2 regions of the Rubrobacter sp. M3-4 genome follow, and region 1 is predicted to be linked to the other one. Evidence: riboswitches for the same ligand, from Rfam matches in the RefSeq annotation. Region 1 holds a riboswitch; the other holds the start of a gene.

What was found. Region 1 has a riboswitch for cobalamin ahead of AC6EKW_RS06345 (ABC transporter substrate-binding protein). Riboswitches for the same ligand answer to the same signal wherever they lie in the genome.
Region 2: another riboswitch for cobalamin. It lies ahead of AC6EKW_RS09695 (ribonucleoside-diphosphate reductase subunit alpha); the one in region 1 lies ahead of AC6EKW_RS06345 (ABC transporter substrate-binding protein).

Annotation. Positions count from the first base shown of each region.
Region 1 is NZ_JCBAJP010000004.1:164,047-179,021, forward strand. Features, by position in the region: gene AC6EKW_RS06285 (APC family permease) at 1-1,187, opposite strand, end outside; gene AC6EKW_RS06290 (aldehyde dehydrogenase) at 1,204-2,676, opposite strand; gene AC6EKW_RS06295 (acetoacetate decarboxylase family protein) at 2,679-3,476, opposite strand; gene AC6EKW_RS06300 (VOC family protein) at 3,473-4,402, opposite strand; gene AC6EKW_RS06305 (cytochrome P450) at 4,399-5,634, opposite strand; gene AC6EKW_RS06310 (glutamine synthetase family protein) at 5,645-6,997, opposite strand; gene AC6EKW_RS06315 (type 1 glutamine amidotransferase) at 6,994-7,689, opposite strand; gene AC6EKW_RS06320 (ferredoxin) at 7,686-7,892, opposite strand; gene AC6EKW_RS06325 (fumarylacetoacetate hydrolase family protein) at 7,871-8,764, opposite strand; gene AC6EKW_RS06330 (GntR family transcriptional regulator) at 8,869-9,546, shown strand; gene AC6EKW_RS06335 (class I SAM-dependent methyltransferase) at 9,571-10,185, opposite strand; gene AC6EKW_RS06340 (PadR family transcriptional regulator) at 10,182-10,703, opposite strand; cobalamin riboswitch at 10,804-10,995, shown strand; gene AC6EKW_RS06345 (ABC transporter substrate-binding protein) at 11,119-12,096, shown strand; gene AC6EKW_RS06350 (FecCD family ABC transporter permease) at 12,104-13,090, shown strand; gene AC6EKW_RS06355 (ABC transporter ATP-binding protein) at 13,074-14,330, shown strand; gene AC6EKW_RS06360 (2-phosphosulfolactate phosphatase) at 14,340-14,975, shown strand, end outside.
Region 2 is NZ_JCBAJP010000007.1:83,728-98,702, forward strand. Features, by position in the region: gene AC6EKW_RS09640 (iron-containing alcohol dehydrogenase) at 1-342, opposite strand, end outside; gene wrbA (NAD(P)H:quinone oxidoreductase) at 354-959, opposite strand; gene AC6EKW_RS09650 (TetR/AcrR family transcriptional regulator) at 1,090-1,668, shown strand; gene trpE (anthranilate synthase component I) at 1,665-3,176, opposite strand; gene hisIE (bifunctional phosphoribosyl-AMP cyclohydrolase/phosphoribosyl-ATP diphosphatase HisIE) at 3,169-3,810, opposite strand; gene hisF (imidazole glycerol phosphate synthase subunit HisF) at 3,779-4,567, opposite strand; gene AC6EKW_RS09670 (hypothetical protein) at 4,573-5,430, opposite strand; gene glmM (phosphoglucosamine mutase) at 5,427-6,746, opposite strand; gene rpsI (30S ribosomal protein S9) at 6,814-7,206, opposite strand; gene rplM (50S ribosomal protein L13) at 7,212-7,643, opposite strand; gene AC6EKW_RS09690 (ribonucleotide-diphosphate reductase subunit beta) at 7,779-8,843, opposite strand; gene AC6EKW_RS09695 (ribonucleoside-diphosphate reductase subunit alpha) at 8,866-11,661, opposite strand; cobalamin riboswitch at 11,822-12,023, opposite strand; gene AC6EKW_RS09700 (O-methyltransferase) at 12,097-12,762, opposite strand; gene truA (tRNA pseudouridine(38-40) synthase TruA) at 12,752-13,516, opposite strand; gene AC6EKW_RS09710 (energy-coupling factor transporter transmembrane component T family protein) at 13,513-14,301, opposite strand; gene AC6EKW_RS09715 (energy-coupling factor ABC transporter ATP-binding protein) at 14,303-14,975, opposite strand, start outside.

The DNA of each region.
Region 1 (14,975 bases):
ACCCCCAGGGCTCCGAGGTTGGTCAGCCAGGTGAAGAGCGTCAGCAGCGGGTTGAGCCCGAGGATGGCGAAGATCCCGAAGACCACCACCGCGAGCAGCGACTGGGAGATCGAGGCGATCCAGGGCGATCCCGTCCGCGGGTGCACCCGCCCGAAGAGGCGCGGCAGGACCCCCTCGCGCCCGAGCGCGAAGATGTAGCGGGCGACCGCGTTGTGGAACGAGAGGTTGGCGGCGAAGATGCTGGTGACGAAGAGCAGCGAGGCCGCATCGCCCCACGCCACCCCGAGACGCTCCTGCCCGGCGATGAAGAGCACGGTCGTCGGATCCGGGGCCCCGGCGGTCGCGTAGCCGGCCTTGAGCATCGCCTTCGGGTCTACCATCGTGTCCGGGCCGGCGGCGACCCCGACCATCCAGCTCGAGAGGGCGTAGAAGAGGGCGATGAAGCTCACCCCGATCAGGGTCGCCCTCGCGACGGTCTTGCGCGGGTTGCGGCACTCCTCGGAGTAGATCGCCGCCGACTCGAAACCCATGAACGAGGCGACGCTGAAGGTGAGCGTCGCCCCGGCCGCCGCGCCGAAGGCGACGAGCGGGTTGAAGCCGATCGTGGTGAGGCCCTCGGGGCCCGGCTTGGCCAGGACCGCGAGGTCGAAGAGCGCCACGGCGAGCACCTCGAGGGTGAGCAGCACCGCGAGTACCCGGGCGTTGAGGTCTATCTGCAGCACCCCGAGGACGGCGATCACCGCCCACGCGAGGAGCACCCACACCCACCACGGGGCGTCTATGCCGAGCCGGCCGGACATGAACGAGCCGAGCGCGACCCCGAGGAGGCCGTAGATCCCGATCTGCATCGCGTTGTACGCGATGAGCGCGACGAAGGCCGCACCCACCCCCCCGACCTTGCCGAGCCCGCGCGAGACGTAGGCGTAGAACGCCCCGGCGTTGGCGACGTGGCGGCTCATCGCGGCGTAGCCTATCGAGAAGATGCCGAGCACGATGCCCAGGGGTATGAACATGAACGGGACGGCCTTGTTGCCGGTCACCAGGTAGGTCGTGGCCTGACCCCCGGCGACCGCCGTGAGCGGGGCCGAGGCCGCCACGATCATGAACACCAGATGCCCGACCCCGAGCGAGCGTCGCTGGAGCCGCGTTCCTCCGGAGGGGGCGGACCCCTCTGTCGTCTGCGCCATCAGCTTTCTCCTCCTCTCACCTTGTGCTCCCTTCCTGGATCTGCAGCGTCTTCAGGTCCGAGTAGAAGTCGAGGGCGTAGTCGCCCCCCTCGCGTCCGATGCCGGAGATGCCCATCCCCCCGAACGGGGCGGTCAGGTCGCGCACCAGGAAGGTGTTGACCCACACGACCCCGGCCCGGACCATCCGGCCCACCCTGTCGGCCCGTCCGAGCGAGGAGGTGTAGATCACGGCGGAGAGCCCGTACTCGGTGGAGTTGGCGAGCGAGACCGCCTCTGCCTCGTCCTCGAACTCCTGTATCGTGAGCACGGGGCCGAAGACCTCCCGCTGGACGATCTCGGCGTCGTTGGATTTCGGGCGGATGAGGGTCGGCTCGTAGAAGAGCGGTCCCACCTCCGAGCGGCGCCCGCCGCGCAGCACCTCGTGCCCCTCGGCGCGGGCGCGTTCGACGAAGCCCTCGACCCGTTTCAGGTGGTCGGGGTGGATGAGCGGCGAGATGGTCGTCCTCTCGTCGCGCGGGTCTCCGAGGACGTGCTCGTCGGCGAAGCGGTCGAACAGCTCGAGGAACTCCCGGGCGATCGAGCGCTGCACCAGGAGTCTGGTCCCGGCCAGGCAGACCTGCCCGGCGTCGTCGTACTGCCCGGCGGCCTTCCTGGCCGCGGCCTCGAGGTCGGCGTCTTCGAAGACGATGAGCGGTCCTTTGCCGCCCATCTCGGCGGTGAACGGCACCAGGTTCCTGGCGGCGGCCTGCCCGATGAGGCGCCCGGTCTCCGGAGAACCGGTGAACGAGACGCGCCGCACCATCGGGTGCGCCACCAGCGCCGCCCCGGCCTCCTCGCCCATTCCCTGCAGGACGTTGAAGACCCCGGGCGGGAAGCCGGCCTCCTCGGTGAGGTCCGCGAGAAGGCTGGCCGAGAGCGGGGCCCACTCGGCGGGCTTGAGGATCACGGTGCAGCCGGCGGCGAGCGCCGGGGCGACCTTCCAGGTCGAGAGCATGAACGGTGCGTTCCAGGGAGTTATCGTCGCCGCGGGCCCGGCGGGCATCCTCTGCACCCGGTTCCAGGTCCCCTGCGAGCGCCAGTCGCGCTCCTCGTAGGAGGCGGCGAGCCCGGCGTAGGCGCGGAAGTTGCGCGCCCCGCGGTGGATGACCCGCGCCCGCAGCGAGCGCAACAGCATCGCCATGTCCTCGCACTCGACCGCCGCGAGGGACTCGACGTTCTCGTCTATGAGGTCGGCGAGGCGCCTCATGTAGGCGCCCCGCCCCTCGGGCCCCAGGGAAGCCCACCGCGGGAAGGCCTCTTTCGCCGCGCGTACGGCCCGGTCGGCCTCCTCCTCGCCGCCGCGGGAGACGTAGGCGATGGGCTCGCAACTCATCGGCGAGATCACCTCGAAGCGCTCCCGGCTCGCCACCCTCTCGCCGCCGATGTAGTGGTCGGTCGAGACCTCGACCCCGGCCACCTTCGCGGTGTTCTTGCGTGTTCCTACGGACATCGCTAGATCTCCTTGACGGTCTCGAGGTCGTCCACGGTGTAGCCGAGCGTCATCCGGTATCCCCGCCCGACCTTCACCGGGGCGAGGATGTGGTGCTCCTCGCCCTCGGCCGGGTAGAGCTCGAGCGTGGCCTCGCCCTCGACGGCCGTAGAGGAGGCCCGGTCCCGGCTCAGGAGCTTCACCAGCTCGTGCACCTGCGGGTCGTCGTGGCGGCCGCGGGCGAGGCGGGGGAAGTGCCGGACGTTGACGATGGGGGGCGCGTTGTGGCGCGGGCCCTCCTCCGAGGGGCCCTCCACCGTGAGGGTCATGCGTGAGATCATGCGTCCCCGCGCCGAGCAGGTCGCTCCGTAACGGGCGCCCTCCCCGAGTCCCGGGTCGGCGGCCACCCCGAGACCGAAGGTGCGGGTCATCCAGATCGACCCGAGCTTCTTGGGGAACCCCTGGATCCAACCGCGCACGAGCGCGAAGTCCTGGTCCACCCAGATGAAGGGGCAGGTGGTGACCTCCTCGCCGTCGAGCAGGGCGTTCACGACGAGGAAGAACTCCCTGTACTGGGCGCGCACCGGGTCCAGAAGCTCCTCGCCCTCCCCGGAGCACGACTGCCAGTCGGCGAAGACCGCCGCGCACCGGCCCGCGTCGGGGTGCGGATCGAGGCCCTCCGGGAGGACCGAGCGGGCGGCGTCGGGGTCGGCCCAGTAGTCCACGACGAGGAGGTCTCCGACGTAGTGCCAGGGCGGGTGGGGGACGAGGCTCGCCCTGCCGGTGCTGGTGCGGGGGATCGAGTAACCTTTCAGGCTCAAGTGGAGACCTCCTCGGGTAGCGGATATCCCAACATCTCCAGGCTCTCGCGCTCGGAGGCTATCGCGGCCTCGTCGAAGCGGAAGTACGAGCGGGGTGGGAGCTGGCCCCAGGTGTTGGACGAGAAGCGGTCGTCGGGCCAGCGGCGGACCTCGTGGTCGTCCTCGAGCTGCTCCATGTCGCAGTAGAGCTCGACGAAGCACTCCTCCTCGACTATGCGCACGTAGGAGGCGATGTTGCCCCCGATGCCGTGCCGGACGGGACCCCAGGCGACCCACCTGCCGCGGCGGCCCAGGTGGTCGAGCGCGGCGCGCATCTGCCCGATGTCGACGACGTCGAAGGCGAGGTGGTGGAAGTGGGAGTAACCCTTGTCCACGAGCGCCATCACGTGGTGGTCGCGTCCTATGTGCAGCCAGACCCCGCCGTCGCCGAGCCAGTCGGTCACCTTCATCCCGAGCACCCGCGTGTAGAACTCGAGCTGCTCCCGGATGTTCGCGGTGAGGAAGTTGACGTGCCCGAGTCGGCGTGGGTGGCCGGGGGCGGGGTTGGCGAGCGGCCGGGCCTGCGGGGTGAAGCGCATCCTCTCGTCCTCCCGCCGGTATCCGAGGAGCCGCACCCGGTTGCCTTCGGTGTCTTCGACCTCGAGCGCGCCTTCCTTCTCCTCCCAGCCGACGCCGCACTCCTCGAGGTGGCGCCGGGCGTCGTCGAGGGTGCACGAGCGGGAGAGTTCGTAGGCGACGTGCCCGAGGCCGCCCTTCTCCGAGGAGACGAGCTCGACGGAGAAGGGCTCGTCGTCGCAGGCCAGGCGCACCCTGTCCGCGCTCCTCTCGCGCTCGGCGAGCCCGAACTCCACGCTCCAGCGCGAGGCGGCCTCGGCGGCGTCCCGGGTCAGGAGGCTGACGTGGGCTATGCGGCGCAGCGAGATCATGCGGCCTCCACCCGGACGGGCATGCGCTTTATGCCGTTGAAGAAGTTGGAGCGCAGCCGGTCGACCTTCCCGGCGAGCTCGACCGAGCGCAGCCGCGGGATCAATTCCTCGAAGGTCACCCGGACCTCCATCCGGGCCAGGTGCGCCCCCAGGCAGAAGTGGACGCCCCCGGGGCCGAAGGTCATGTGCCGGTTGGGGTTTCGCCCGACGTCGAAGGTGTTCGGGTTCTCGAAGACGGCCTCGTCGCGGTTGCCGGAGGTGAACCAGGTCGTCACCTTCGCCCCGGCGGGGATCTTCGTCCCGGCGAGCTCGGTCTCCCGGGTCGTGGTCCTGCGGAAGTGGTGCACCGGGGTCGCCCAGCGCAGCATCTCCTCGGCCGCCGAGGGGTAGAGCGAGGGGTCGCGCCTGAGGCGCTCGAGCTGGTCGGGGTTCTCGATCAGGGCCAGCAGGCCGTGGGTTATCGTGTGGCGGGTCGTCTCGTTGCCCGCGGTGGCCAGAAGCACGAAGTTGACGTCGTACTCGCGTGGGGTGAGCCCGCCGAAGGCCATCTGGGTGATGATGTCGTCCTTGGGGTTCCTGCGGCGCTCGGCGGCGAGGGCGCGTCCGATCCTGAAGAGCTCGAGCGCGGCCGGGCTCGAGAACGGCAGCAGCCGGTGCTCGGGCCTCTCCGGCGGCCGGGCGAACTCCGGGTCCTGGTTGCCGAGGAGGTGGTCGCCGATCTCGATGATGTAGCGCCGCTCCTCCTGCGGGACCCCGAGGATGTCCGCGAAGACGCGCATCGGGATCTCCGAGGAGATCTCGCGCACGAAGTCGAACTCGCCCTTCGGCAGCGCGCCCTCTATCACCTCGCGGGCGACCTGGCGTACCTGATCCTCCCACCCCCGAACCGACTTCGGGGTGAACTTGCCCTTGATGAGCGCCCGGATCTCGTTGTGCCGGGGCGGGTCGAGGTCGATCATGGACTTGCGGGCTTCGATCTGGTCGGGTTCGAGGTCTTCGAGGGAGGTGCCGCCTATCTCCGAGGAGTAGACGTCCCAGCGGCGGTGGACCTCCCGGATGTCCCAGTAGCGGGTCACGGCCCAGAAGCCGGGGCCGTCGGGTTCGGGGTTGAAGTGCACCGGGTCCTCCCGGCGCAGGATCTCGAACCACTCGTGGGGCACCCGCTCGACGAAGGCGTCCGGGTTGGAGAGGTCTATCTCCTCCAGGCTTGCGGTCCTGGTGGCGTCGGTCATCTCCTCCTCCTTAGAGATGGTGCAGGTACTCGTCTATCTCCCAGTCCGAGACCCAGGTGCGGTGACGTTCGGCCTCGAAACGCTTGACCGCGAGGAAGGTCTCGACGATCTCCGCGCCGAGCCCCTCCACCAGCACCTCGTCTCTCTCCAGCGCCTCGAGCGCTTCTTCCAGCGTCTCCGGCAGGGGGTCTCCGGCCTCCGGTCCCGCGGCGTGGTAGGCGTCGCCGCCGACCGGCGGCGGGGGCTCGAGGCCCCTGCGCACGCCGTCGAGGCCCGAGAAGAGCACCGCGGCGGTCGCCAGGTAGGGGTTGGCGCTGCCGTCCCCGACCCTCACCTCGACCCGGGTCGCTCTGCCGCGCTCGGCCGGGATGCGGACGAAGGCGGTGCGGTTGTCCCAGCCCCAGTTGGCGTGGGTGGGGGCGAGCGAGTCGGGCACCAGCCTGCGGTAGGCGTTCACCGTTGGGTTCAAAAACGCCATCGCGCCGCAGGCGTGGGCGAGGATGCCGGCGACGAAGCTCCGCATCAAACCGGAGACCCCGTCCGGGTCGTCCTCCTGCGCGAAGGCGTTCTCGCCCTCCCGCTCGGCCGAGAGGTGCAGGTGGAACCCCGAGCCACCCTGGTCGTTGAAAGGCTTGCCCATGAAGGTCGCGACGAGCCCGCAGGAGGCGGCGACGTCCTTCACGGCGCTCTTCAGCCGGAAGGCCCGGTCCGCGGCGGCGAGCGCCGGGCCGTGGTGCAGGTTGATCTCGTACTGCGAGTTCATAAACTCGTGGTTGGCGGCGAAGGCGCCGAGGCCCATCTTCGAGAGGTCTTCGGCGAGCCGGCGGACGACGCCCCTCGGGTCGGCCTGCGGGCCCGCGGTGTAGACCATGCTCAGGTTGTCCACGTAGCGGCGCACCCCGTTCTTCGCCTGAGGGTCGGGCACGCACAGGAAGAACTCGAGCTCGGGCCCGACCACCGGGGAGAGCCCTATCTCCTCGAAGGCGGCCACGGCCCGGCGCAGCGCCCCCCGCGGGTCGGCCGGACGCCGCGAGTTCTGGCTCACGGGCTCGAGGTCGGCGATGCAGCAGGCCACACCGGGCTCCCAGGGCAGTGGGGTGAGCGTCGAGAGGTCGGGGTAGGCGATCATGTCCGGATAGCCCTCCTCGCCGCCCACGACCGGTACGTGGCGCAGGTCGGTGCCCATGACCGCCGAGCAGAAGGCGAGCCCGTGCTCGGTCGCCCGACCGAACTCCGCGACCGGGACGTCCTTGCCCCGCGCCACCCCGTGCAGGTCCGGGTAGATCACCCGCACGGAGGTGACCGACCCGTCGAGGAGTATCTCGGGGGCCTTCTCTTCCGTCCTCTGCTCCTGAGGTGTCATGCTCTGTGGCTCCTTTCTCTCACCGCCCGCTCGAAGAACGCGTCGAAGAGCCTGAAGGCGGCTTCCTTGGCGGCGCGTTCTTTCTCCGGCGGGGCTTCGAGCAGCGCGAGCGGATCTTCCACCCCGTAGCGGGAGAGCCTGCCGGAGGAGAGGTCCTTGCGGGCCCATCCTGCGACCACGTCGACGGTGCTCTCCGGGTGGAACTGGACCCCGAGGTGGGGCCCGAACCTGAAGGCCTGCGCCGAGCGTCTGGTGCGCGCCAGCTCCTCTGCCCCGGGCGGGGTCTCGAAGCCTTCGAAATGCCACTCGAGCCAGGGCCCCGGCGGGATCTCCTCGGGGTCTTTGGTCTCTACTTCGCACCAGCCGAGCTCGGGCTCGGGCAGGGGACCGACCTCTCCGCCGAGGACGCTCGCGAGCACCTGACCGCCGAAGCACAGCCCGAGGACCGGTACCTCCTCGACGCACCTGCGGACGAGATCGAGTTCTGCGGCCACGGCGGGTTGTTCTTCTGCGTCGCGCGGGCTGTACTGCGAGCCCAGCGAGGCGACGAAGAGGTGGCGCCGGGGGTCGGGGGGCTCGCCGTCGAGCCAGGAGCGGCTCACCTCGAAGGGGATGCCCCTCTCGCGCAGCCACCCGGCGAGGAGCGCCGGCGGGGTCCTCTCGGCGTGCTGCCTTATGAGAACGGGCTTCACCGCACCACCTCGACCTTTATCGCGGTGGTGGGGCATGCCTCCTCGGCCTCGCGGGCCTTCTCTTCCAGCGAGATCTCCGCCTCCGGCCTCCAGCGCAGCACGTCGTCCTCGCCGAGGGTGAAGATCTCCGGCGCGATCCTGGCGCACTCGCCGCAGCTCTGGCACAGGTCGAGATCCACCTCTACTTCGAGCTTCCCGTCCATCCCCACTCTCCTTCCCGCACCATACGTTCGGCGTCTTCCTCGGGGACCGCGAGCGCGACGTGCAGCGTCTGGGCGGAGACCTGCGGCCGCTCGCCGGGGCCGTGAGAGAGGTCGACGTCCCACTCCTCGACCGTGCTGGAGAGCCTCCCTATGCCCTCTATCTCGACCTCGACGACGTCCCCGGGCTGCATGGGGCGCGAGTTGGCCGGGGTGCCGGTGAGGACGACGTCCCCGGGCTCGAGCGTGATGAGCCGGCACAGGTCGGCGAGCTGGTAGGCGACGCCGAAGATCATGTCGTCCGAGGTGGCTTCCTGCACGACCTCGCCGTTGAGGTACGTCCTGAGCGTGAAGTCCTCCGGGTCGAACTCCCCGGCCGGAACGACCGCGGGCCCGAGCGGCAGGAATCCGTCCTGCCCCTTGACCCGCAGCATCGAGCCGCGGTCGGCGTGCCGGAAGTCGTGCAGGCTGACGTCGTTGGCGCAGGTGTACCCCGCCACGTACGAGAGAGCCTCCTCTTCGGGGACGCCGTGCATCCTGCGCCCGACGACGACCGCGAGCTCCCCCTCGTAGTTGAGAAACCCCGTCCCCTTCGGACGCCTCAATACACCCCGGTGCCCGCCGAGGGAGCTGGGGGGCTTGAGGAAGTACGAGGGATGATCCGGCACCCTGGCCCCGTACTCCTCGACCCGGCTGCGGTAGGTGAGGTGCGGCGCGATTATCTTCGAGGGCTCGGCGGGCGCGAGATAGACGGCCTCCTCCTCGGAGATCCTGCCGCCGTCCTCCAGCGCGATCACACCTCCAGGCTCCAAAAGACCCCAGACGGGCCCGCCCTCGACCAGAACCCTCACCCTCGGTCCCCGCGAAAGATCCAAACCTTCCTCCTTCCTAAATCGTGGATAATGTATCCAAAAAGAGGGAGATTGTCAATGGAGTTTTCAGCTTGAATAAAATATCCACACAATTTAAGATCGCATGCATGTCGAACGTAAGGAGCGCTGCGGGTGGAGGGCCCATAGACGCGTCTTCGGTCGCGGACCGGGCGTACGAGCGGATCAGGGAGTACGTGCTCGGGGGGGAGGCCGAGCCGGGGACGAGGCTGGGTCAGGTCGAGCTGGCGGAGAGGTTCGGCATCTCGCGGACGCCGGTGAGGGAGGCGTTGAGGAGGCTGGCGGACGAGGGGCTGGTGGAGTTTCAGCCGAACCGGGGATATCGGGTGGCGGATCTCGGGCTCGAGGCGGTTTTGCGGCGGCTGGAGGTGAGGACGCTGCTCGAGCCGGGGATAGCACGGCTCGCGGCCGGTCGCAGGAACGGCAGGGACATAGACCTCCTGTACGGGGCTATAGAGCAGGAGGCGGCCGCCGACGACGGGGTGGAGGCGCACGATGCGAGCCGTCAGTTCCACATGCATCTCGCGCGGGCGACGGGCAACGAGGAGCTGGTGAGGGTCTTGGGTTCGCTCTGGATCGTGGAGGTGGGGCGCAGGCTCCTCTCGCGGCGGATGCTCACCTCTGACTGGAAGGACGAGGACGTCGCGGAGCACCGCCAGATAGCCTCGGCCGTCGCCGAGGGGCGTGCGGAGGACGCCGAGAGGCTCATGCTCGAGCACATAGAGCGGGCAATAGGCCACTGGAAGTACGAGTGGCAGAAGGGGTGAGCGGGCAGCGGCGCGGCCTGGACGCTACGGCTTGCCCGCCGGAACCGCCGAGACCACGGGGAGGCCGAGGGGACCTTTGAGGACCGTATCCCGGCGGCCGGGAGTAAGGCCGGCCGAGCGGAGCATGCGAGAGGCCACAGCGGGCGTACGGAACTTACCATGCAGCTTCATCGGGAGGAGCATCACCCGCAGCCAGGAAGCGGCAAAGATGTCCACCAGGACGAGAGAGCCTCCCGGCGCCAGGACCCTTCCGATCTCCTGGAGCCCTTTCTGCTGGTCCTCCCAGTGGTGGAACGAGACGGTGCTGAGGACGAGGTCGAACTCTCCATCATCGAACGGCAGGTGCTCGACCGGAGCGCAGACGAGGTTCGCCGGTGTCCCACCCTCCCTGGCCGCCTCGATCATGCCGGCCGCGGCGTCCACCCCGACGAGCCCGGCGTCGGGGAAGCGCCCCGCCGCCCGGCGCAGCAGGGCCCCCGTTCCGCAGCCCACGTCGAGCACGCGGTGTGGCCGCGGCGCCATACGGGAGGCGAGCCGCAGGGTCGCCTCGTGTACCGGCTCGAAGAAGCTGGCCTGCAGCCCGCTCTTTTCGTAGGTCGGCGCCCACCGGTCGAAGCGCCCGACGTCCCGGTCTCTCACGCGCCCTCCACCTCCCTCTCCAGCTCCGAGATCCAGGCCAGCTCGTGCTCGATGGTGCTGCGGTGGAACGAGATCACCTTCGCCGCGTAAGGACTGCGCCCGTCCCCGACGCGCGGATCCATCTCGACGGAGCGCTCCAGATGCTCCTCGAGAAACTCCCGCCTCGCCCGCAGGATGCTCCTCCTCTCTTCGGACTCCAGAAGCTCGAAGAGCGCCACCCTCACCATGAACTCCGCGTCGTTTCGCGCCAGCTCGGGCGGAAACTCCCGGAGCATCTCGCCCAGAACCTCCCGCCCCAGCCCCGTCGCCCGGTAGACGTGCCTGTCCGGCCTGCCCTCCTGACGCACGACCTCCTTCTCCACCGCCCCCATCTCCTCCAGCCGCCGCAACGCCGGGTAGAGCTGGTTGTTGTTGAGCGCGAACTCCCGCCCCAGCACCCGGCCCACCCCCCGCTTTATCTCGTACCCGTGCAGCGGTCGTTCGATCACGCTGCTAAGGATCAGGATATCCGTGTACACCGCTCACTCCTTTATGGATTAATCTAACCTAGGTTAATGTAACCTATTGGATTGGACCGGTCAAGGGACGTGCGCGGTGGGGTGGTTTCGGTTATGCTTTTCGGAAGAGGGTGCGTCTGGTGCGAGGGAAGCCGGTGAGAATCCGGCGCGGTCCCGCCACTGTGAGCGGCGATGCGACACTCCGCCTGGGGGCTCTGCCCGGTCACTGGGTCCTTTCCGGGGCCTGGGAAGGCTGCGGGGGAGGCGCTTTGGAGCCGCGAGCCAGGAGACCTGCCAGGCGCCTGAGGTCGCAGGCTCTTCGAGGAAGGAGTTCGGGCGTGGTGATCTTCTGGTCGCTTCCCGCCGGGCCCTAGAGGGCTTTTCTCTCGGGCTGGATTTCCGAGTTCGTTTCGAGGTGGGGAGGTGATTCTCTGGCATGTTCGTTAGGATGGTTTCCGTCCTGCGCGTCGTGGTGGCGTTCGCCGTGGTGGTGTTCGCGCTCGCCGGGTGCGGGGCGGGCGGGGTTTCTGGAGGGGGTTCTTCCGGGGGCGCCACGCAGGCCCGCGGTGGTGCTTCGGGGTACCCGGTCACGGTGACCGACTCGCTCGGGAGGAAGGTCACGATAGAGAAGAAGCCCGAGCGTATCGCCTCGATGGCCCCGAGCATCACCGAGACGCTCTTCGCGATCGGGGCGGGGAAGAGGGTCGTGGGGGTGACCACCGCCGACGACTACCCGCCGCAGGTCGAGCACATCACGAAGATCGGGGACTACAAAGGGGTCAACGCCGAGAAGGTCGCCTCGCTCAAGACCGACGTGCTCTTCATGTCGTTTGCGACGACTAGGCAGCAGGCGGCCGACCTGGAGAAGAAGACCGGGGCGAAGGTCGTCGTGATCAACCCGGAGAGCGTACGGGGGGCGATAGCTTCGATCGGGACGGTCGGGAAGGTCGTCGGGGACGAGAAGAAGGCCCGCGAGGTCCAGCGGCACATGCGCCGCGAGCTCTCGCAGGTGAGGAAGGAGGTCAGGGGGCTGTCTCATCCCACGGTCTTCTACGAGGTCTACCCCAAGCCGCTCCAGACGGCCGGTCCGGGCAGCTTCATAGACGACGAGATAAAGCTCGCCGGCGGGAAGAACGTCGCCGCCGGGGCGAAGAGCCCCTACCCGCAGTACTCGCTCGAGGAGCTCGTGAAGCAGAACCCGGACTACTACCTGATCGGCAGCTCCTCCGGCGATACGCCCAAGAAGGTCGCGAGCCGTCCCGGTTTCGAGGCGCTCAAGGCCGTGCGTGAGGGGCACGTCGAGGTCATAAACGACAACCTCACGACCCGTCCGGGGCCGAGGATAGTCGAGGGGGTGAAGCAGATCGCGGAGGCGATACACCCCGGTGCCTTCAAAGTCCACAGCAAGAGATAGCCTCTGGGTGGGGGCCTCCGCCGCCGCGCTGGTGTTGGTGGCGGTGCTCTCGCTCGGCGTGGGACCGGCCTGGCTCTCCCCCGGCGAGGTCGTGCGGACGCTCCTCGGGGGCGGGGACGAAGTCTCGCGGGCGATAGTCCTGCAGATCCGTCTGCCCCGCATAGCCCTCGGGATGCTTGTCGGGGGGGCGCTCGGGGTGAGCGGGGCCGCGATGCAGGGACTCTTCCGCAACCCCATGGCCGACCCGTACGTGGTGGGGGTCTCGCCGGGGGCCGCGCTCGGGGCGGTGCTCGCGATAGCCTCCGGGGCCTCCTTCGGGGCGGCCGGGCTCTCCGCGGTCCCGCCCGCCGCCTTCTGCGGGGGGCTCGCGGCGGCGTTCGCCGTGGTCGGGCTCTCGCGGCGCGGCGGGCGGTTTCCCATCGCCGATCTGCTGCTCGTCGGGCTCGCGGTCGGGGCCTTCGCCGCCGCGGTCTACTCGTTCGTCATCCTGACCTTCGCCGACCAGAGGATCTCCTCGGTGCTGTTCTGGTTGCTGGGGTCTCTGGCGCCTGCCGACTGGCGGAGGGTGGTGGACGCGCTGCCGTACCTCGTCGTCTCTTCGGCTGGGCTCCTGGCCCTCTCGCGCAGGCTCGACATCCTCTCGCTCGGGGAGGAGCAGGCCACCTACCTCGGAGTCGGGGTCGAGCGGGTGAAGCTGCTCGCGATAGGGTTCGCCGCGCTCGGCGCCTCGGCGGCGGTCGCGGTCAGCGGCGTGATCGGCTTCATCGGGCTCATCGTGCCGCACGTCGGCAGGATACTGGCCGGCCCGCGTCACGCCCTGCTGTTGCCGGTCTCGGGGCTGTGGGGGGCGGCTTTCCTCGTCGCCGCCGACGACGCGGCGCGCACCGCGATCCCCGCGATCGAGATCCCGGTCGGGATCATAACCGCCCTGTGCGGGGCGCCTTTCTTCGTGTATCTGCTCTCCAGGAGCCGCAGGCGTGGCCGGCTCTGGTGAGATCGTCTTCGAGGTGCGGGGCGTGCGCGTCGCCTACGGCGCGCACGAGGCGCTCTCGGGGGTGAGCCTGGAAGTGGGAGAGGGGGAGATGCTCGCCGTGGTCGGGCCGAACGGCAGCGGCAAGAGTACCCTGATCCGGACGCTCGCCCGGGCCCTGCGGCCGCGGGAGGGGGTGGTGCTGCTCGACGGCAGGGAGGTCGGGGATTGGGATGCGAAGCTCTTCGCCCGCCGGGTCGCGGTCGTACCGCAGGAGGGGGCGCCGGCCTTCGACTACACGGTGCGCGAGGTGGTCGAGATGGGGCGCGCCCCCTACGAGGGATGGCTCTTCCCCTCGGACCCCGGCGCGCCAGGGGCGGTCGGGCGGGCGATGGAGGACGTCGGGGTGTGGGATCTCGCGCACCGGAGGATGACCGAGCTCTCGGGCGGGGAGCGTCAGCTCGTCGCCCTCGCCCGGGCGCTCGCCCAGGAGCCCGAGGTGCTGCTGCTCGACGAGCCGACAAACCACCTCGACGTCCGGCACCAGCTCGCCTTCATGCGGGTCGTGGAGCGCCTGGGCCGCGCCGGGGCGACCGTGGTCCTCGTCGCCCACGATCTCAACCTCGCCGCCCGGCACGCCTCGAGGGTCGTCGTCATGCGCGGCGGTGAGGTCTTCGCCGCCGGTGTCCCGAGCGCCGCGCTGCGCCCCGAGGTGATCCGGGAGGTCTTCGGGGCGCAGGCGGAGGTCTTGGTCTCCCCGGCGACGGGGGATCTCATCGTGCAGAGTACCGCTTCCGGGCGGGTCACCGGGGGCGGGATACCGGAGGTGCACGTGATCTGCGGCGGCGGGTCCGGATCTCTTCTGATGCGCCGGCTCAGCGAAGAGGGGGTGGGGTTCTCCGCCGGCGTGCTCCCTCCTGGAGACCTCGACCACGCCGTCGCCCGCGCCCTCGGGGCGGAGATCGTCGAGGCGGAGCCCTTCGCCCCCATCCCCGGCGAGGTGCTGCGGCGCAACGCGGAGGCCGCACGCTCCGCGAGGCTCGTGGCCGTCTGCGGTTCCCCTCCGGGCGGCCGAGTCGTGCTCGGGGCGGCGTTCGAGGCGCTGGAGGAAGGGATCCCGGTCGCCGTGGTGGACCATCACGGAGGCGGGGACGCCGCGCCAGCTGATCTGCTCGAGGCCGGCGCGTTCGAGGCGGGACCGGAGGACTTCGTCCGGGAGCTGCGCGGCGGGATCGGCGCGCGGGGTGGCCGGGGGGAGGGCTAGTAGAATGTCTTGGGTGGTGAGTTCGAAGCAGAGAGCGAGGGGCGTCCCTTGAGGCGGCTCGGCGTGCTGATGAGCCGCAAGGAGATCGTACCCGAGCGTCTGCCGGGGAGGGTGGCGGTCGTCATAGACGTCTTCATGGCGACGACCACGCTGCTCACCATCCTCGAGAACGGTGCCCGGCGCGTCTTCCCGGTCGGGAGCCTGCAGGAGGGCGAGGAGGTCTACGCCCGGGTGGGACCGGAGGCTCTGCGCGGCGGGGAGCAGGGCGCCGAGCGGGTCGAGGGGTACGACTTCGGCCCGCTGCCCGAGGAGTACCCGCCGGAGAAGGTCGCCGGCAGGGACGTCGTCTTCCTCACGACCAACGGGACGAGGGCTATCTCCGAGGTCGCCGCCGCGGACGTCGTCCTCGTCTCCTGCCTGCGCAACGCACCCGCCACGGCGCGCTACCTCGAATCCTCGGGGGCGGAGGCGGTGTACCTGGTGTGCGCCGGATCCGGGGGGCGGTTCGACCTCGAAGACTTCCTCGGGGCCTCGGCGATAGTCTCGCGGCTCGACGTGGAGGAATGGAGCCTCAACGACGCCGCGATCCTGGCACGGGACTGGGCCGGCAGGCTCGAAGACCCGGTGGCGGTGCTCGCCCGCTCG
Region 2 (14,975 bases), on a different contig from region 1:
GATCTGCCGCGGGTAACCGACCCTCGCGGCCACCGCCTTCACCCCGTCTACGACGCTCCCCCCACCGAAGGCGACGAGGAGATCGGCCCCCCGCACCCGCTCCACCGCCCGCTCCACGGCGCTCCCCGGCGTGTGCTCGCCCATCCCGGCGAAGGTCCCGGCGTGACGCTCCCCCAAAAACCCCTCCACCCTCCTCACCAGGTTCGTCTTTTCGTCGAGCGTCCGGCCGGTGACGACGAAGGCGCGGCCGTACGGCCGCGCCTCCTCCTCGAGCCTCGCGATGCTGCCCGCGCCGAAATGCACCCGGCGCGTGGGAAGGAAGGTGTGTGTCCCCGCTCTCACACCACGGGATTCTACACCCGGCTCCTTACCAGGGCCGCAGCCTTCTCGACCACCCGGCGTCCCTGGTAGCGGGCCGCGGCGAGCTCCTCCCCGGTCGGCCCCTCCTCGCGCCCGGTGCTGCTCGCCCCGTAGGGGTTGCCCCCCGCCTCGAAGACCTCCTGAGCGGTGTACCCGGGCGGCACGATCACCGCACCCCAGTGCGCGAACACGTTGTAGAGCGTCGCGATGGTCGTCTCCTGCCCGCCGTGGGCGTTCTGCGCGCTCGTGAACGCGCTCGCCACCTTGTCCGCGAGCTTCCCCTCCGCCCACAGCGGACCCGTCGTGTCGAGGAACTGCTTGAGCTGCGCCGAGACGTTCCCGAACCGCGTCGGCGTCCCGAAGACGAACGCGTCCGCCCACTCCAGATCCTCCAGGCTCGCCTCCGGTACGTCCTGCGTCTCGAGCGAATGCTCGTACCAGCCCTGGTTGCTCTTTATCGCCTCCTGCGGCGCCAGCTCCCTTACCTTGCGCAGACGCACCTCGGCCCCGGCCTCCCGCGCACCCTCCTCGACAGCCCGCGCCAGCCGGTAGACGTTGCCCGTCGCACTGTAGTAGATCACCGCTACCTTGACCGCCATCCAGACTCCTTTTCAGTATGTGGACTACAGTCCGCTTATGCATGAAGGGTAACGCGGTAGACTCATGTCGTCAAGGACTGGAGGTATGCGGGGTCACGTTCAAAGCTCGGGACAGAGGAGCGGAGAGGAGATGAGGAAAGACGCGGCGCGCAATCGGGAGAGGATCCTCGATGCGGCGCGCGCTCTGTTCTCCGAGCGCGGGGTGACGGGGGTGACGATGTCCGAGATCGCCCGGGCCGCCGGGGTCGGGAAGGGGACGCTCTACCGGCGTTTTCCGAACAAGGGGCTCCTGTGCGAGGCCCTCCTCGACGAGCCCACCCGCGTCTTCCAGCGACGGACGATGAAGCTCGTCTCGGAGAGCGGGATCGGTGCGCTGGAGAAGCTGGATCGGTTTCTGGAGGAGATGGTCTTCTTCATCGAGGAGAACCTGGAGCTGCTCTACGGTGGGCAGGAGCCGCTCTGCGGCTCGGACAGGGTCGAGCGGTTCTCACACCCGGCCTACGACTGGCATCGGTGGACCGTGCTGGTGCTGTTGAGAGAAGCCGAGCGGGAGGGTTCGATCAGACGGGGGCTCGACATCGAGTATCTCGCGCACGCCCTGCTCGCCCCGCTCGCGGTGGATCTCTACTACTACCAGCGGCACGTGCTCGGGTTCAGTCCGGAGCGGATAGCCCGCGGGCTGCGCGACCTCGCCTCGGAGAGGCTCTAGAGCCACATCGCGCGGCTCCGGGCCACCTCCAACGCCCGGACGATCGCGCGGGCCTTGTTGCGGCTCTCCTCGTACTCCAGCTTCGGCACCGAATCCGCCACCACCCCGCCGCCGGCCTGGAAGTAGACCCTGTCCCCCTTCACCAGCGCCGTGCGCAGGGTTATGCAGGTGTCGAGCCTCCCGTCCACCCCGTAGTAGCCCGTCGCACCGGCGTAGGGTCCGCGGCGGGTGGGCTCCAGTTCGTCGATGATCTCCATCGCCCTGATCTTCGGCGCCCCGGAGACCGTTCCAGCCGGGAAGGCCGACGCCAGGGCATCCAGCGCCGTGAGGTCTTCCCGCAGGTCGCCCTCCACCGTGGAGACTATGTGCATCACGTGCGAGTAGCGCTCTATCTGCATGAAGGCCGAGACCTCGACCGATCCGACCTCGCACACCCGCCCCAGGTCGTTGCGCCCCAAATCGACCAGCATCACGTGCTCCGCCCGCTCTTTCTCGTCGGCGAGGAGCTCCTTCTCGAGGGCCACGTCCTCCTCCGGCGAAGCCCCGCGCCTCCTGGTCCCCGCCACGGGCCGGGTCATCGCCCTCCTCCCCTCCACCCGCACCAGCGGTTCGGGGGAAGCACCGACGAGCGCGAAGTCTCCCATCTTCAGGTAGGTCATGTACGGGGAAGGGTTGACCGTACGCAGACCACGGTACAGGAGCAGCGGGTCCAGCTCCCCCACACCGGCCTCGAAGCGCTGGGAGGGCACCACCTGGAAGGCGTCACCCGCCCGGATGTACTCTATCGCCCGTGCCACCGCCTCCTCGTACTCTTTCCGGTCCATGTTCGAGGTGATCTCGAGGCTGCCCTCTCCGGACGGCAGGTTTCGCGACCGGAGCGGGGCCGCCAGACGCTCCGAGACCCTCCGGATGTCGTCCGCCGCCCGGCGGTAGGCCGCGCCGAAACCCTCCCCACCCACGTCCGAGAGCCCGGAGGCGTCCAGCAGCGAGACCACGAGCACCTTGTGTCTGAGGTGGTCGAAGACGACGAGGGTGTCCGTGAGCAGGAAGTAAGCCTCCGGTACACCGAGGTCGTCCGGCGGGGCGTCCGGCAGCCGTTCCAGGTAGCGTACCGCGTCGTAGGAGAAGTAGCCCACCGCACCCCCGACGAAAGCCGGCAGGTTCGGCAGCGGGGCGACGCTCTTTCTGCCCACTATGCCGGCGAGCCCCCGGAACGGGTCCCCGGCGGCCACCTCGCGCGCCCCGTCGGCGTCCACCACGGTGTAGACACCACCGCGGTAGGAGAGCGTGCGTTTGGGGTCGAAGCCGACGAAGGAGTAGCGCCCGAAGCGCTCGGCGGCCTCCGCGCTCTCGAGCAGAAACAAGTTCTCCTCCCCGCCGAACTTCATCACCGCCGAGATGGGTGTCTCAAGATCCCCGATGAACTCGGCGTAGACAGGAACCACGTCGTAGCTCGCGGCGAGAGAGCGCGCCTCGTTCAGCGTGGGGGTGAGAGACCCGCTAGCCATGTCGCTCGCGCAGGACGCGCGTCACGTCCTCCACACCCACCTGCTGCTCCTCGAGCAAGACCAGCAGGTGGTAGAGGAGATCCGCCGTCTCCTCGGCCACCCTCTCACCCGCAAGCGCGGCCACCACGACCTCGACCGCCTCCTCGCCCACCTTCTGTGCGACCCGGGCCCTGCCCTGCCGGAGGAGCTCCGCCGTGTAGGACCCCTCGGGCATCTCGCGGTGGCGCTGGGCTATCGTCCCGGCGAGCTCGCGCACCATCGCCCCGAAGTCGTCCTCCTCCTTCGTGCCGCCGAGCGCGAGCCCCACGCCCTCCCCGGCGAGCGCCTTGAAGAAGCAGCTCTTCTGCCCCGTGTGGCACGCCGGCCCACGCGGCTCCACCTTGTAGAGGAGCGCGTCTCCGTCGCAGTCCACCCGCACCTCGACCACCCTCTGGGTGTTGCCGCTCGTCGCCCCCTTGCGCCAGAGTTCTCGCCGCGATCGGGAGTAGTAATGCGCCTCGCCGCTCTCGAGCGTGCGCTCCAGAGCCTCCCTGTTGGCGTAGGCGAGCGTGAGGACCTCGCCCGTATTCGCGTCCTGCGCCACGACCGGGACCAGCCCGCTCTCACCGAAGTTCACGTTCTCCGCTGCGCTCAAAACGGACCGGGACCCCCTTTCTCGCCAGGTACTCCTTGACATCCCGTATGCTCCACGACCCGAAGTGGAAGATGCTCGCCGCCAGCACCGCGCTCGCCCCCGCCTCGACGGCCGCCACCATGTGATCCGGATGCCCCGCCCCCCCGGAGGCCACGATCGGGAGGGTCGTCCTCCCGGCGACCGCGGAGATGAGATCCAGGTCGTATCCGGTCTCGGTGCCGTCGGAGTCCATGCTGTTCAAAACGAACTCCCCGGCGCCCCGCCGCTCGCCCTCGGCAAGCCACTCCAACGCGTCCCTGCCGGTGTTCACCCGGCCCCCGTTCAGGTAGACTTCCCAACCCGCGCCACCCTCCCCGCGTTTCACGTCCACGCTCAGCACGATACACTGGCTACCGAAACGCTCCGCGCCGCGGCTTATGAGGGCGGGGTCCCTGACGGCGGCGGAGTTTATGGAGACCTTGTCCGCCCCGGCCCGCAGCATCGCCCGCATGTCCTCCACGGTCCTCACCCCGCCGCCTATCGTGTAGGGGACGAAGACCTCCTCGGCGGCGCGACGGGCCAGCTCCGCCGCGGTCCCGCGGCGCTCGTGGGAGGCGGTGATGTCGTAGAAGACGATCTCGTCGGCCCCCTCGCGGTCGTAGAGGGCGGCGAGCTCGACCGGATCCCCCGCGTCGCGCAGGTTCTCGAAGCGGGTGCCCTTCACGACGCGTCCGGCGTCCACGTCCAGACAGGGGATTATGCGCACGCAGAGGGTCATCTCTCTCAGGCGCAGGGCATCCCGGCGGCCCTGCACTCCCGGAAGATCCACTCGCGCAGCGCCCCGCTCGCCGGGATGAGGACCGCCCCCGCATCCCCGCTGCCGAGCACGAGCGAACCGTCGCGCCCCTTCCAGTGGCGGTATACCGTGTAGGCGGCGAGCGTGGCCTCGATCAGGGCGACGATCCGGTCCAGCTCGGCGTGGGAGAGCTCCTCGTTCACCTCAAGCTTCGAGAGGTCCACGTTCTCGGGCGAGTGCAGGTCCGCCGAGAGGTTGCCGGTGCGCAACCTCAGCCCCGGGGTGTTCCACAGGACGTCTATCGCGTCCTTTATCGCCTCCGCCCGGGCCTTCTTGTTGCCCTTGCGCAACCTCGGCTCCCTCATCTCCTCCAGCCGACGGGAGAGGTCGCCGTTCTGAGAAATCCCCTTGCGCTCGAGCGAGAGCACCTTGAGGGTCGCCGCCGAGTCGACCTCTACGACGACGCTCTGGTCACGCTCGCGCCTGAACGGGTAGTCGGTGTACTCGATACCGACCTTCTCCAGCGCCGCGAGCAGCTCCTCCGAGCGGGGTCGGCCGTCGAAGATCTTGCGGCTCGCAGAGTAGGCCGGGAGCGAGAGCCGCGAGAGCAGCCGCTCCACCCGCCGGGTTCCCCGCTCGTTCGGCACCGCGAGCGGAGCGTCGACGCCGACGATGATCTCACCGTGTCCTGCATCGTAGCCCTCGACGGCATCCGCGATCTCCTCGACGGTTCCGCAGAAGGTGTTGGCTATGATGTTGCCCCGCTCGTCGAGGACCGAGAGCGCCGAGACCTTCTTGTCCGCCTCTCCCGGCCGCCAGGCCAGGGCGCATCCCACGAACCTCAACACCTCACCCCCGCGACCACCTCTGCAACTTCTTCACACACCTCCGTGCACACCCTCTCGTCCAAGTGCTCGACCATGACCCGCACCACCGGTTCCGTCCCGCTCGGCCTGAGCAAAATACGCCCCTCGTCCCCGAGCCGGCGCCGGGCCTCCTCCACCGCCCGCCTCACCTCCTCCGAGTCGCAGACCTCCCCCGCATCAGCCCCACCGACGGGCACGTTGATCAGGGTTTGCGGGTAGACCTCCATCACCCCCGCCAGCTCGTACAGCGGCATCCCGGAACGCTCCATGACCTCGAGCAGCGCCAGCGCGGTCACGAGCCCGTCCCCGGTCTTCGAGTAACGCGAAACGATCACGTGCCCGGACTGCTCCCCGCCCACCGCAGCACCCGTTCGCCGCATCGCCTCGGCCACGTACCTGTCCCCGACCGGTACGACCTCGCAAGGTATCCCCAGCCGCTCCATCGCCTTGAAAAACCCCAGGTTGCTCATGACGGTCACCACGACCCCCCCACCTATCTGGCCCCGCTCGGCGAGGTCCCGGGCCAGGATGGCGATTATCCTGTCCCCGTCCACCACCCCTCCGCGCTCGTCCAGCGCGAGTACCCGGTCGGCGTCCCCGTCGAAGGCGAAGGCCACGTCGTACCCGGAGGGGTCGAGATCTCCTATGTGGGTCGAACCGCAGCCGTCGTTTATGTTCGTACCGTCGGGTTCGGCGGCGACCAGCCCGAAATCCGCTCCGAGCCTCTCGAAGGCCAGCGGAGCGGTCTCGCACGCCGCCCCGTTGGCGCAGTCGAGCAGTATCCTACGGCCTCCGGCATCCGGATACAGCCGTGAGAGAACCCCCTCGACGTACATGCCGGCGGCATCCTCCACCGCCCTCACGCCGCCGACCCCGCTGCCGACGGGCCGCTCCGGGAACTCCCCGGCCGTAAGGCGTTCGAGCTCACGCTCCTGCTCCTCGGAGAGCTTGACCCCCTCGCCGGAGAAGAACTTTATGCCGTTGTCCGGGTAGGGATTGTGCGAGGCGCTCACCACCCCGGCCGCATCCATCCCGAGCTCGGGAGCGAGCGCCGCGATCGCCGGCGTCGGCAAGACACCGAGGTCGAGTACCTCCGTCCCGCCGCTCGCCAGCCCGGCCGCCAGCGCACACGAGAGCATCCCGCCCGAGAGCCGGGTGTCGCGCCCGATGCACACCCGCCTGCCGAGCGTCCGGGCGGCGGCGAGGCCGAGGCGTAGCGCGTGCTCCGGGATCAGGGAGGAGTTGGCCTCCCCCCGCACCCCGTCCGTTCCGAACCTGATCCGTGCCTCAGCCAACCACGACCTGCCCGGTCCTCTCCTCCGCGCCCGGCAACGGTGACAGCAGGGAATCCTCCGTGCGCGGCTAGCGCTTGGAGAACTGTGGGCGCTTGCGGGCCTTCTTGAGGCCGTACTTCTTGCGCTCGACGGCCCGCGCGTCGCGGGTGAGGAAACCCGCCTCCTTGAGGTCTCCGCGCGCCTGCTGAGACTCCTCCGCCAGCGCCCGCGCTATGCCGTGGCGCAGCGCTTCGGCCTGCCCGGTGAGCCCACCGCCCGTGACCTTCGCCACCACGTCGTAGCGCCCGGCGGCGTCGAGTATCTCCAGCGGGGAGCGCACCGTCCGCTGGTAGGTCAGGCGCGGGAAGTACTCCGTGTAGTCCCTGCCGTTGACCGTGATCTTGCCGTCCCCGGCGTACAGCCTGACCTGCGCGACGGAGGTCTTGCGCCTGCCCGTGGCTCTGTAGAGTGCCTCTGCCAAACCTCTCACCTCACCTCGTAGGGCTCGGGGCTCTGAGCTGCGTGCGGGTGCTCAGGCCCGGCGTAGATCTTCAACTTCCCGAGCTGCCTGCGGGCGAGCCTGGTCTTGGGCATCATCCCGTAGACCGCCTTGCGGATGATCTCGGTCGGCCGCTTCTGCAGCATCTCCTCGTAAGTGCGGCTCTTGAGCCCGCCCGGGTATCCCGTGTGCCAGCGGTAGAGCTTCTGCTCGGCCTTGCGCCCGCTGACCACGACCTTCTCGGCGTTCACGACGACCACGAAATCCCCCACGTCCACGTGTGGGGTGTACTGTGGTTTCCTCTTGCCCCGCAGGAGCATCGCTATCTCGGCGGCCAGACGCCCGAGGTGCTTGCCCTCGGCGTCTATGACGTACCACTTCCGCTCGACCGTTCCGGGTCGCGCCATGTAACTCTTCATGTTCCTCCGGAATCTCCGACGGTTACAACTGACCCTGACGACGCGTCAAATAGTAGCATACACCTACAATAAGGTCAGGCACGAGAAAGGCCCCGGGAAGCCGCCAAAGGCCCCCGGGGACTCCCCCATGTTGCCTCAGTCCCAGATGAGCGAGCCCGCGCTCTGGTACTCGGTGACCCGCGTCTCGAAGAAGTTCTTCTCCTTGGTGAGGTCCATCGTCTCGCTCATCCAGGGGAAGGGGTTGCGCGAGCGGTACTGCGCGGGCAGCCCGATCCTCCTGAGACGCCTATCGGCGATGTAGCCGACGTACTCGCGGAACAGGTTCGCGTTGAGACCTAGCACGCCCTCCGGCAGGCACGCCTTCGCGTAGGCTATCTCGAACTCGACGGCCTTGCGGATCATCTCCACGATCTCGCGCCACAGCTCCGGGGTCCAGGCCTCCGGGTTCTCTTCCTTTATGGTGTTGATGAGGTCTATCCCGAAGTTGAGATGGACCGTCTCGTCGCGCAGGATGTACTGGAACTGCTCGCCGATGCCTGTCATCCGGTTCTGGCGGTGGAACGAGAGGATCATCACGAACCCGGAGTAGAAGAAGATCCCCTCCATGATCACGTAGAAGCCGACCAGGTTCTTGATGAACTCCTGGATCCCCTCGACCGTCTCGGTGGTGAAGCCCGGACGCATGATCGCCTCGGTGAGCGACATGACGAACTCGTCCTTGCCCCGGATCGAGTCGACCTCGTGGTACATGTTGAAGACCTCGCGCCCGTCGAGGCCCAGAGACTCGACGATGTAGTGGAAGGCGTGGGTGTGGACGGCCTCCTCGTAGGCCTGCCGCAGGAGGTACTGACGCGCCTCGGGGTTGGTGATGTGCTCGAAGATGGCGAGCACGATGTTGTTGCCGACGAGCGACTCTCCGGTCGAGAAGAACCCGAGGTTGCGCATGATCACGAGCCGCTCGGCGTCGGTGAGCCCGTCAGGGGAGTGCCAGAGCGAGATGTCCTTCTGCATCGGCACCTCGGAAGGCATCCAGTTGTTCGCACACCCGTTGAGGTAATGCTCCCAGGCCCACTCGTACTTGAGCGGCCACAGCTGGTTGACGTCCACGGCCTTGCAGTTCAAAAGCCGCTTGTCCTCGACGTTTATCCTCTTGCTGAGGTCATAGGGCTTCTCGCCCCCTCCACCACAGCACTGGGACATGAATCTCCCTCCTCTCTTCTACCTACTGGCAGGCCTCGCACTCGACGTCGTCCGGGGAGCAGGTCGCCCCCCTCACGACGGGCTCGTCCTCCTCGACCTTCACCCGGCTGGAGGCCGAGACGCTCTTCATCCAGCGCGGCTGGATGCCCCGCTTGTTGATGTCCATGCTCGCCTTCTCGACGCCCGTGGCCCCGCGGCTGCGCAGGTAGTAGGTGGTCTTGAGCCCCTTGCGCCAGGCGTTGAGGTACATCTCGGAGAGCTCCCGGCCGCTCGGGCGGGCGAGGTAGAGGTTCAGCGACTGCCCCATGTCCAGCCACTTCTGGCGGCGGCTCGCGCAGTCTATGAGCCAGCCGGAGTCTATCTCGAAGGCGGTGAGGTAGAGTTTCTTGAGGTCTTCGGGGATGCGCTCTATCTCCTGCACCGAGCCGTCGAAGTACTTGAGGTCCTCGAGCATCTCCTCGTCCCAGAGCCCGCGCTTCTTGAGATCACGCACCAGGTGCTCGTTGACGATGGTGAAGTCCCCCGAGAGGTTGCTCTTGACGTAGAGGTTCGAGTAGGTGGGCTCGATGGACTGCGAGACGCCGGAGATGTTCGAGATGGTCGCGGTCGGGGCTATGGCCATCACGTTGCTGTTCCTCATCCCGTGCTCGGCGACGGCCCTTCTCACCGGCTCCCAGTCGAGCGTCTTCTGCCGATCCATCAGGACCGGCATCCCGCGCTCCTCCTCGAGCAGGTCTATCGTGTCTATGGGCAGCAGCCCCCGGCTCCACTTAGAGCCCTCGTAGCTCTCGTAGGTGCCCCGCTCGGCGGCGAGCTCGGTGGAGGCGAGGATGGCGTGGTAGGAGATGAACTCCATCGAGTAGTCGGCGAAGCGGATGGCCTCTTCGCTCGCGTAGCTGATGCGCTGCTCGAAGAGCGCGTCCTGAAAGCCCATGATCCCCAGCCCCACCGGACGGTGCCTGAGGTTGGCCCGCCGCGCCTCGGGCGTGGGGTAGAAGTTTATGTCGATGACGTTGTCCAGCATCCTCACGGCGACCCTCACGGTCTCGGCGAGCCGCTCCTCGTCGAGGCCGTAGGCGTCGGTGTGGGCCGCCAGGTTGACCGAGGCCAGGTTGCAGACGGCGGTCTCCTCGTCGGAGGTGTTCAGCAGTATCTCGGTGCAGAGGTTGGAGCTGTGCACCACGCCGGCGTGATCCTGCGGCGAGCGGATGTTGGAGGGATCCTTGAACGTGATCCAGGGGTGCCCGGTCTCGAAGAGCATCGAGAGCATCTTCTTCCACAGGGATGCGGCCTCGACCTTCTTGTACTGCCGGAGCTTCCCCTCCTCCGCCATCCGCTCGTACTCCAGGTAGCGCTCCTCGAACGCCCGGCCGTAGAGCTCGTGCAGATCCGGAACCTCGTTCGGGGAGAAGAGGGTCCACTCCCCACCCTCGATGACCCGCTTGATGAAGAGGTCCGGCACCCAGTTGGCGGTGTTCATATCGTGAGTGCGGCGCCGCTCGTCCCCGGTGTTCTTCCTGAGCTCGAGGAAGTCCTCTATGTCGAGGTGCCAGGTCTCCAGGTAGGCGCAGGCCGCACCCTTGCGCTTGCCGCCCTGGTTCACCGCCACGGCGGTGTCGTTGACGATCTTGAGGAACGGGATGACCCCCTGGCTCTTGCCGCCCGTCCCCTTGATGAGAGAACCCGTAGCCCGGATGCGGCTCCAGTCGTTGCCGAGCCCGCCGGCCCACTTGCTGAGCTTGGCGTTGTCGGAGATGGCCTTGAAGATGCCCTCGAGATCGTCGGAGACGGTGGTGAGGTAGCAGCTGGAGAGCTGCGGGTGCGTAGTCCCGGAGTTGAAGAGGGTGGGCGTGGCGGAGACGACCCGGAAGGTGGAGAGCATCTGGTAGAACTCTATGGCCCGCTCTTCGCGCTCCTCCTCGCGCAGCGCAAGCCCCATCGCGACCCGCATCCAGAAGTACTGCGGGCACTCTATGCGCTGCTCGTCGGCCTGGATGAGGTACCGGTCGTAGATGGTCTGAAGCCCCAGGTAGGTGAAGCTGTCGTCACGGGCGGGCTCGAGCGCGGCGGAGACCTTCTCCAGGTCGAAGTCGAGCAGCTTTGGATCAAGCCTCTCGGCCTCGACACCCCGCCGCAGATACTCCGCGAAGCGGGCACGATAGACCTCCTCGAATTCCTCCGGTCGCGGCATCCCGCCCCACGCCTCCCGGTAGATGATCCCGAGCAAAAGACGAGCGGCGACCGTGCTGTATGCGGGCTCGACCTCTATGAACGAGCGCGCGGCGAGCACCATCGCCTGCTGCAGCTGCCCCGGCGTTATCCCGTCGTAGAGCGAAGCGAGCGTCTCGTCCAAAACCCGCTGCGGATCCACGTCCGGAAGATCCCGGCAGGCCTCCTCGATCCTGCGCCGGATGCGCCAGGTCTCCACCGCGCTCTCCCTGCCGTCCGCGTAGCGTACCCTGATGGAGGGACCGCCCCGGGCCTCACCCTCCTCGCCGCGCAGCATCCGCGCCTTCTTACGCTCCTCGCGGTAGACGATGTAGCGGCGGGCCACCCGGTAGTTCCCGTCGCGCATGAGCTGCTCCTCGACGAGATCCTGTATAGCCTCGACCTCGACCGGCCCGCCGTCCCGCGGCAGGCGCGAGACCACCGCCGTCGTCGTGCGCTCGATCTCCTCGCGCAGGTCCTCGTCGAGTGCGTCGTCCCTGCCAAGCCCCCGCTCCGCGCGGAACGCTCCTTCGACGGCACGTGCTATCCTGCCCGCGTCGAAAGCAACGATCCGGCCATCCCGCTTCCTGACCTGCATCTCCCCCGTCATCAAAACGCTCCCCCTTCGTCCGTCCTTCCTCACGCGGCCTTCGGGAAAATAGGCGGCCGCAAGGAAGATGTGAGAAACCGGGACGGCCTGCCACCCCGGCACGACATCAACCCTCTCGCGCGGCCGACCCCTCCCTCGAAGGCCAGACCACCACCCGCCCCAAAAGGCGGCAGCGCCGGCAGGTCTTCGGGCTCGCGGGCCACCTACTCGCCGCGGCTTCCCACCCCCCGAAAATCAGGGACCAGTGCCTCCCTTGCGGCTTTCGTTCCCGCTCACCGCTGCGGGGCAGCTCCGGATTCTCACCGGATTCCCTCTTCACGCCAGACCTCAAGGGCCCGGCGACCGGCGCCGCTCTCATTATGCTGCCGGGCCGTTTCAGTGTCAACGTCGTTTTGGAAAAGTCCTGCAAAAGCCCTTTCTAAACTGAAAACGGGCTCAGATGTTCTTCACCCTGGCGATGGAGAGGCCATCCACCCTCTCCCGTACCACGGGGATGAGGATGGCCTCGAGGTGGAGATCACGGGCGAGGGCCAAGTTGAACTCGTGCAGGGCACGGGAGGTTTCGTCCGTGGGCTGGACCACCGTGCCGCCCCGGAAGGTGTTGTCGGCGAGGATGAGGGTGCCGGGGTGGGAGAGCGTGAGGGAGAGGTCGAGGTATTCCGGGTAGCCTCTCTTGTCTGCGTCTATGAAGATGACGTCGAAGGGCTCCTCGCCGCCTGTGATCATCTGTTCGATGAGCTCGCGGGCGTCGCCGGTGCGGACCTCGACTTTTTCGGAGAGCCCGGCGTACTCGATGTTGGCGCGCGCCACCTCCGCGTGGTGCGCGCTCGCCTCCAGAGAGATCATGGTACCTCCGTCGGGCAGGGCGCGGGCGAGATGGATGGCGCTGTAGCCGCCGAGGGTCCCTATCTCGAGGATGCGCCGCGCCCCGACCATCCGCGCCAGAAGCTGCAGCAGCCGTCCCTCGGCCGGGGAGACCTGTATGTCCGGGAGCCCGGCGCGACGCGAGGCGGAGATGGCGAACTCGAGGGCTTCGTCCTGCGGCGCGAAAAGGCGCTCCACATAAGCGTCCAACGCCTCCAGCACCGCTTCATCCATCATCGCTTCTCTCCCATGGATCTTCATCATACTCCACCCCGACGAGGGTGAGGCCCCTCGCCGGCGCCGTCGGGCCGGCCTCGGAGCGCTCTGCACCCTCGAGCAGGCGACCGAAATCCCTCAGGCTCCTCCTGCCGCGCGCCACCTCGAGCATCGTGCCCACCAGCGAGCGGACCATGTTGTACATGAAGGCGTCGGCCGTGATCCTGTAGGTAAGGACGCCCCCCCTCTCCTCCCAGCGGGATTCGCTGATTAGCCGCTCGAAGCGGACGTGGTAGGTCTTCGCCGGTGTGAAGGCCCTGAAGTCGTGGGTGCCGCGAACGAGCGAGGCGGCCTCCGCGAGCAAACCCCGGTCGAGGACAGCCGGCACGTGGACGGCGTAGCGGCGCTCGAGCGGCGAGCGGGTCGAGGAGTTCACTATCCTGTACTCGTAGCTGCGGCTCACGGCGTCCCGCCGGGCGTCGAACCCCTCGGGGACGCGTACGCAGCGGCGCAGGGCGACGTCCTCCGGCAGTACGGCGCTGGTCTTGTAGGCGATGAGGGATGGGGAGAGGCCGGTCTCGGCGTCGAAGGAGACGACCTGCCCCCGTGCGTGTACGCCGGCGTCGGTGCGCCCCGCGGCGGTGAGCCTCACCGGCTGGCGCAAAATGGTGGAGAGCGCCCGGGAGAGCGTCTCCTCGACCGTCCTCCGACCCGGCTGGCGGGCCCAGCCGGAGAAGTCCGTCCCGTCGTACTCGACGAGCCCGGCGAACCTCACAGCGCCACCCCCGCGAGGAAGAGCAGCGCGGCGAAGATGAGCGCCAGCGCGTCCTGCCCGCCGAAATGCAGCTCGCGGTAGCGGGTGCGGCCCGCACCGCCGCGGTAGCCCCGGCTCTCCATCGCCTCGGCGAGCTCGTCGGCCTGCCGGAACGCCCCGACCGTGAGGGGCACCAGGATAGGGACGAAGCTCCTCGCGCGCCCGAGCAGGCCGCCCTCGTCGAAGACGGCCCCTCGTGCGGCCTGGGCCTCGCGTATCCTCTCCGCCTCCTCCTGCAGCGTCGGGATGAAGCGCAGCGCTATCGTCACCATCATCGTCAGCTCGTGGACCGGGAAGCGCACCCGGCGCAGCGGCGAGAGGAGGATCTCGAGCCCGTCGGCGAGCGCGAGAGGGCTGGTGGTCGCGGTGAGAAGGCCGGCGGCCAGCACGAGCAGCACTATCCGGGAGGCGAGGAAGAAGCCCATCCGGAGCCCCCCGGCGTGAACTTCGACCGGGCCGGAGGAGAACACGATCACCCCCCGATGGTAGAAGAGGGCCTGAAAGACGAAAGTCAGGAGGACGATGTAAGACACCGGCCAGAGCGCCCCCAGAAAAGCCCGCGGCGGAACCCGGCTCGCCACGAACAGGATGCCCACCGCCGCGGCGAAGAGCGCGAGCCCCGCCAGGCTTCCGACGAGGAAGAGCCCCGCCACGACCAGCACCGTCCCGAGCAGCTTCGTGCGCGGGTCGAGCGCATGCAGCGGGGATGACGCCGGGTAGAACCTGCCGAAGCCCCTCCGTACCACGCTACCCCTCCAGAAGATCCCCGAGGACCGAGAGCGTCTCGCCGAAACGCACCGGTCGGCCGAGGTGCGGGAAGCTCTCCAGCAGGTGCAGCACGGTTCGTACGGTCGCCGGGGCGAAATCCGGATTTGCGTAGAAGACCTCCGCAGGCGTCCCGAACGCGCGCACCACCCCATCATCGAGCAGGCAGACACGATCGGACACCTCTGCCACCTCGTCGACGTCGTGCGAGATGAGAACCACCGACCTACCCTCCCCCGCGAGATCGCCGATCAACGAGATCAGGGCCTGCCTGCTCGCGGGATCGAGGCCCGCCGTCGGTTCGTCGAGCACGAGCACCTCGGGTTCCATGGCCAGAACACCGGCTATGGCCACCCTCCGCTTCTCGCCGCCGGAGAGCGCGTAGATCGAACGTTCCGCGAGGTGGGAGGCGTCCAGCGCCGCGAGCGCCCGCTCCGTCCTCTCCGTCACCTCCTCTTCCGGCAGCCCGAGCTGCCTCGGGGCGAAGGCGACGTCCTCCCTCACGGTCGGGGCGAAGAGCGCCGCTTCGGGGAACTGGAAGGAGAGCCCAATCCTGCGCCGAAGCTCCCTGCGGTCCATCCGCCCGGCGTCCTCTCCGTCTATGAGGACCCGTCCGCGCTCCGGCTCGAGCAACAGGTTCATCTGCCGGGCGAGC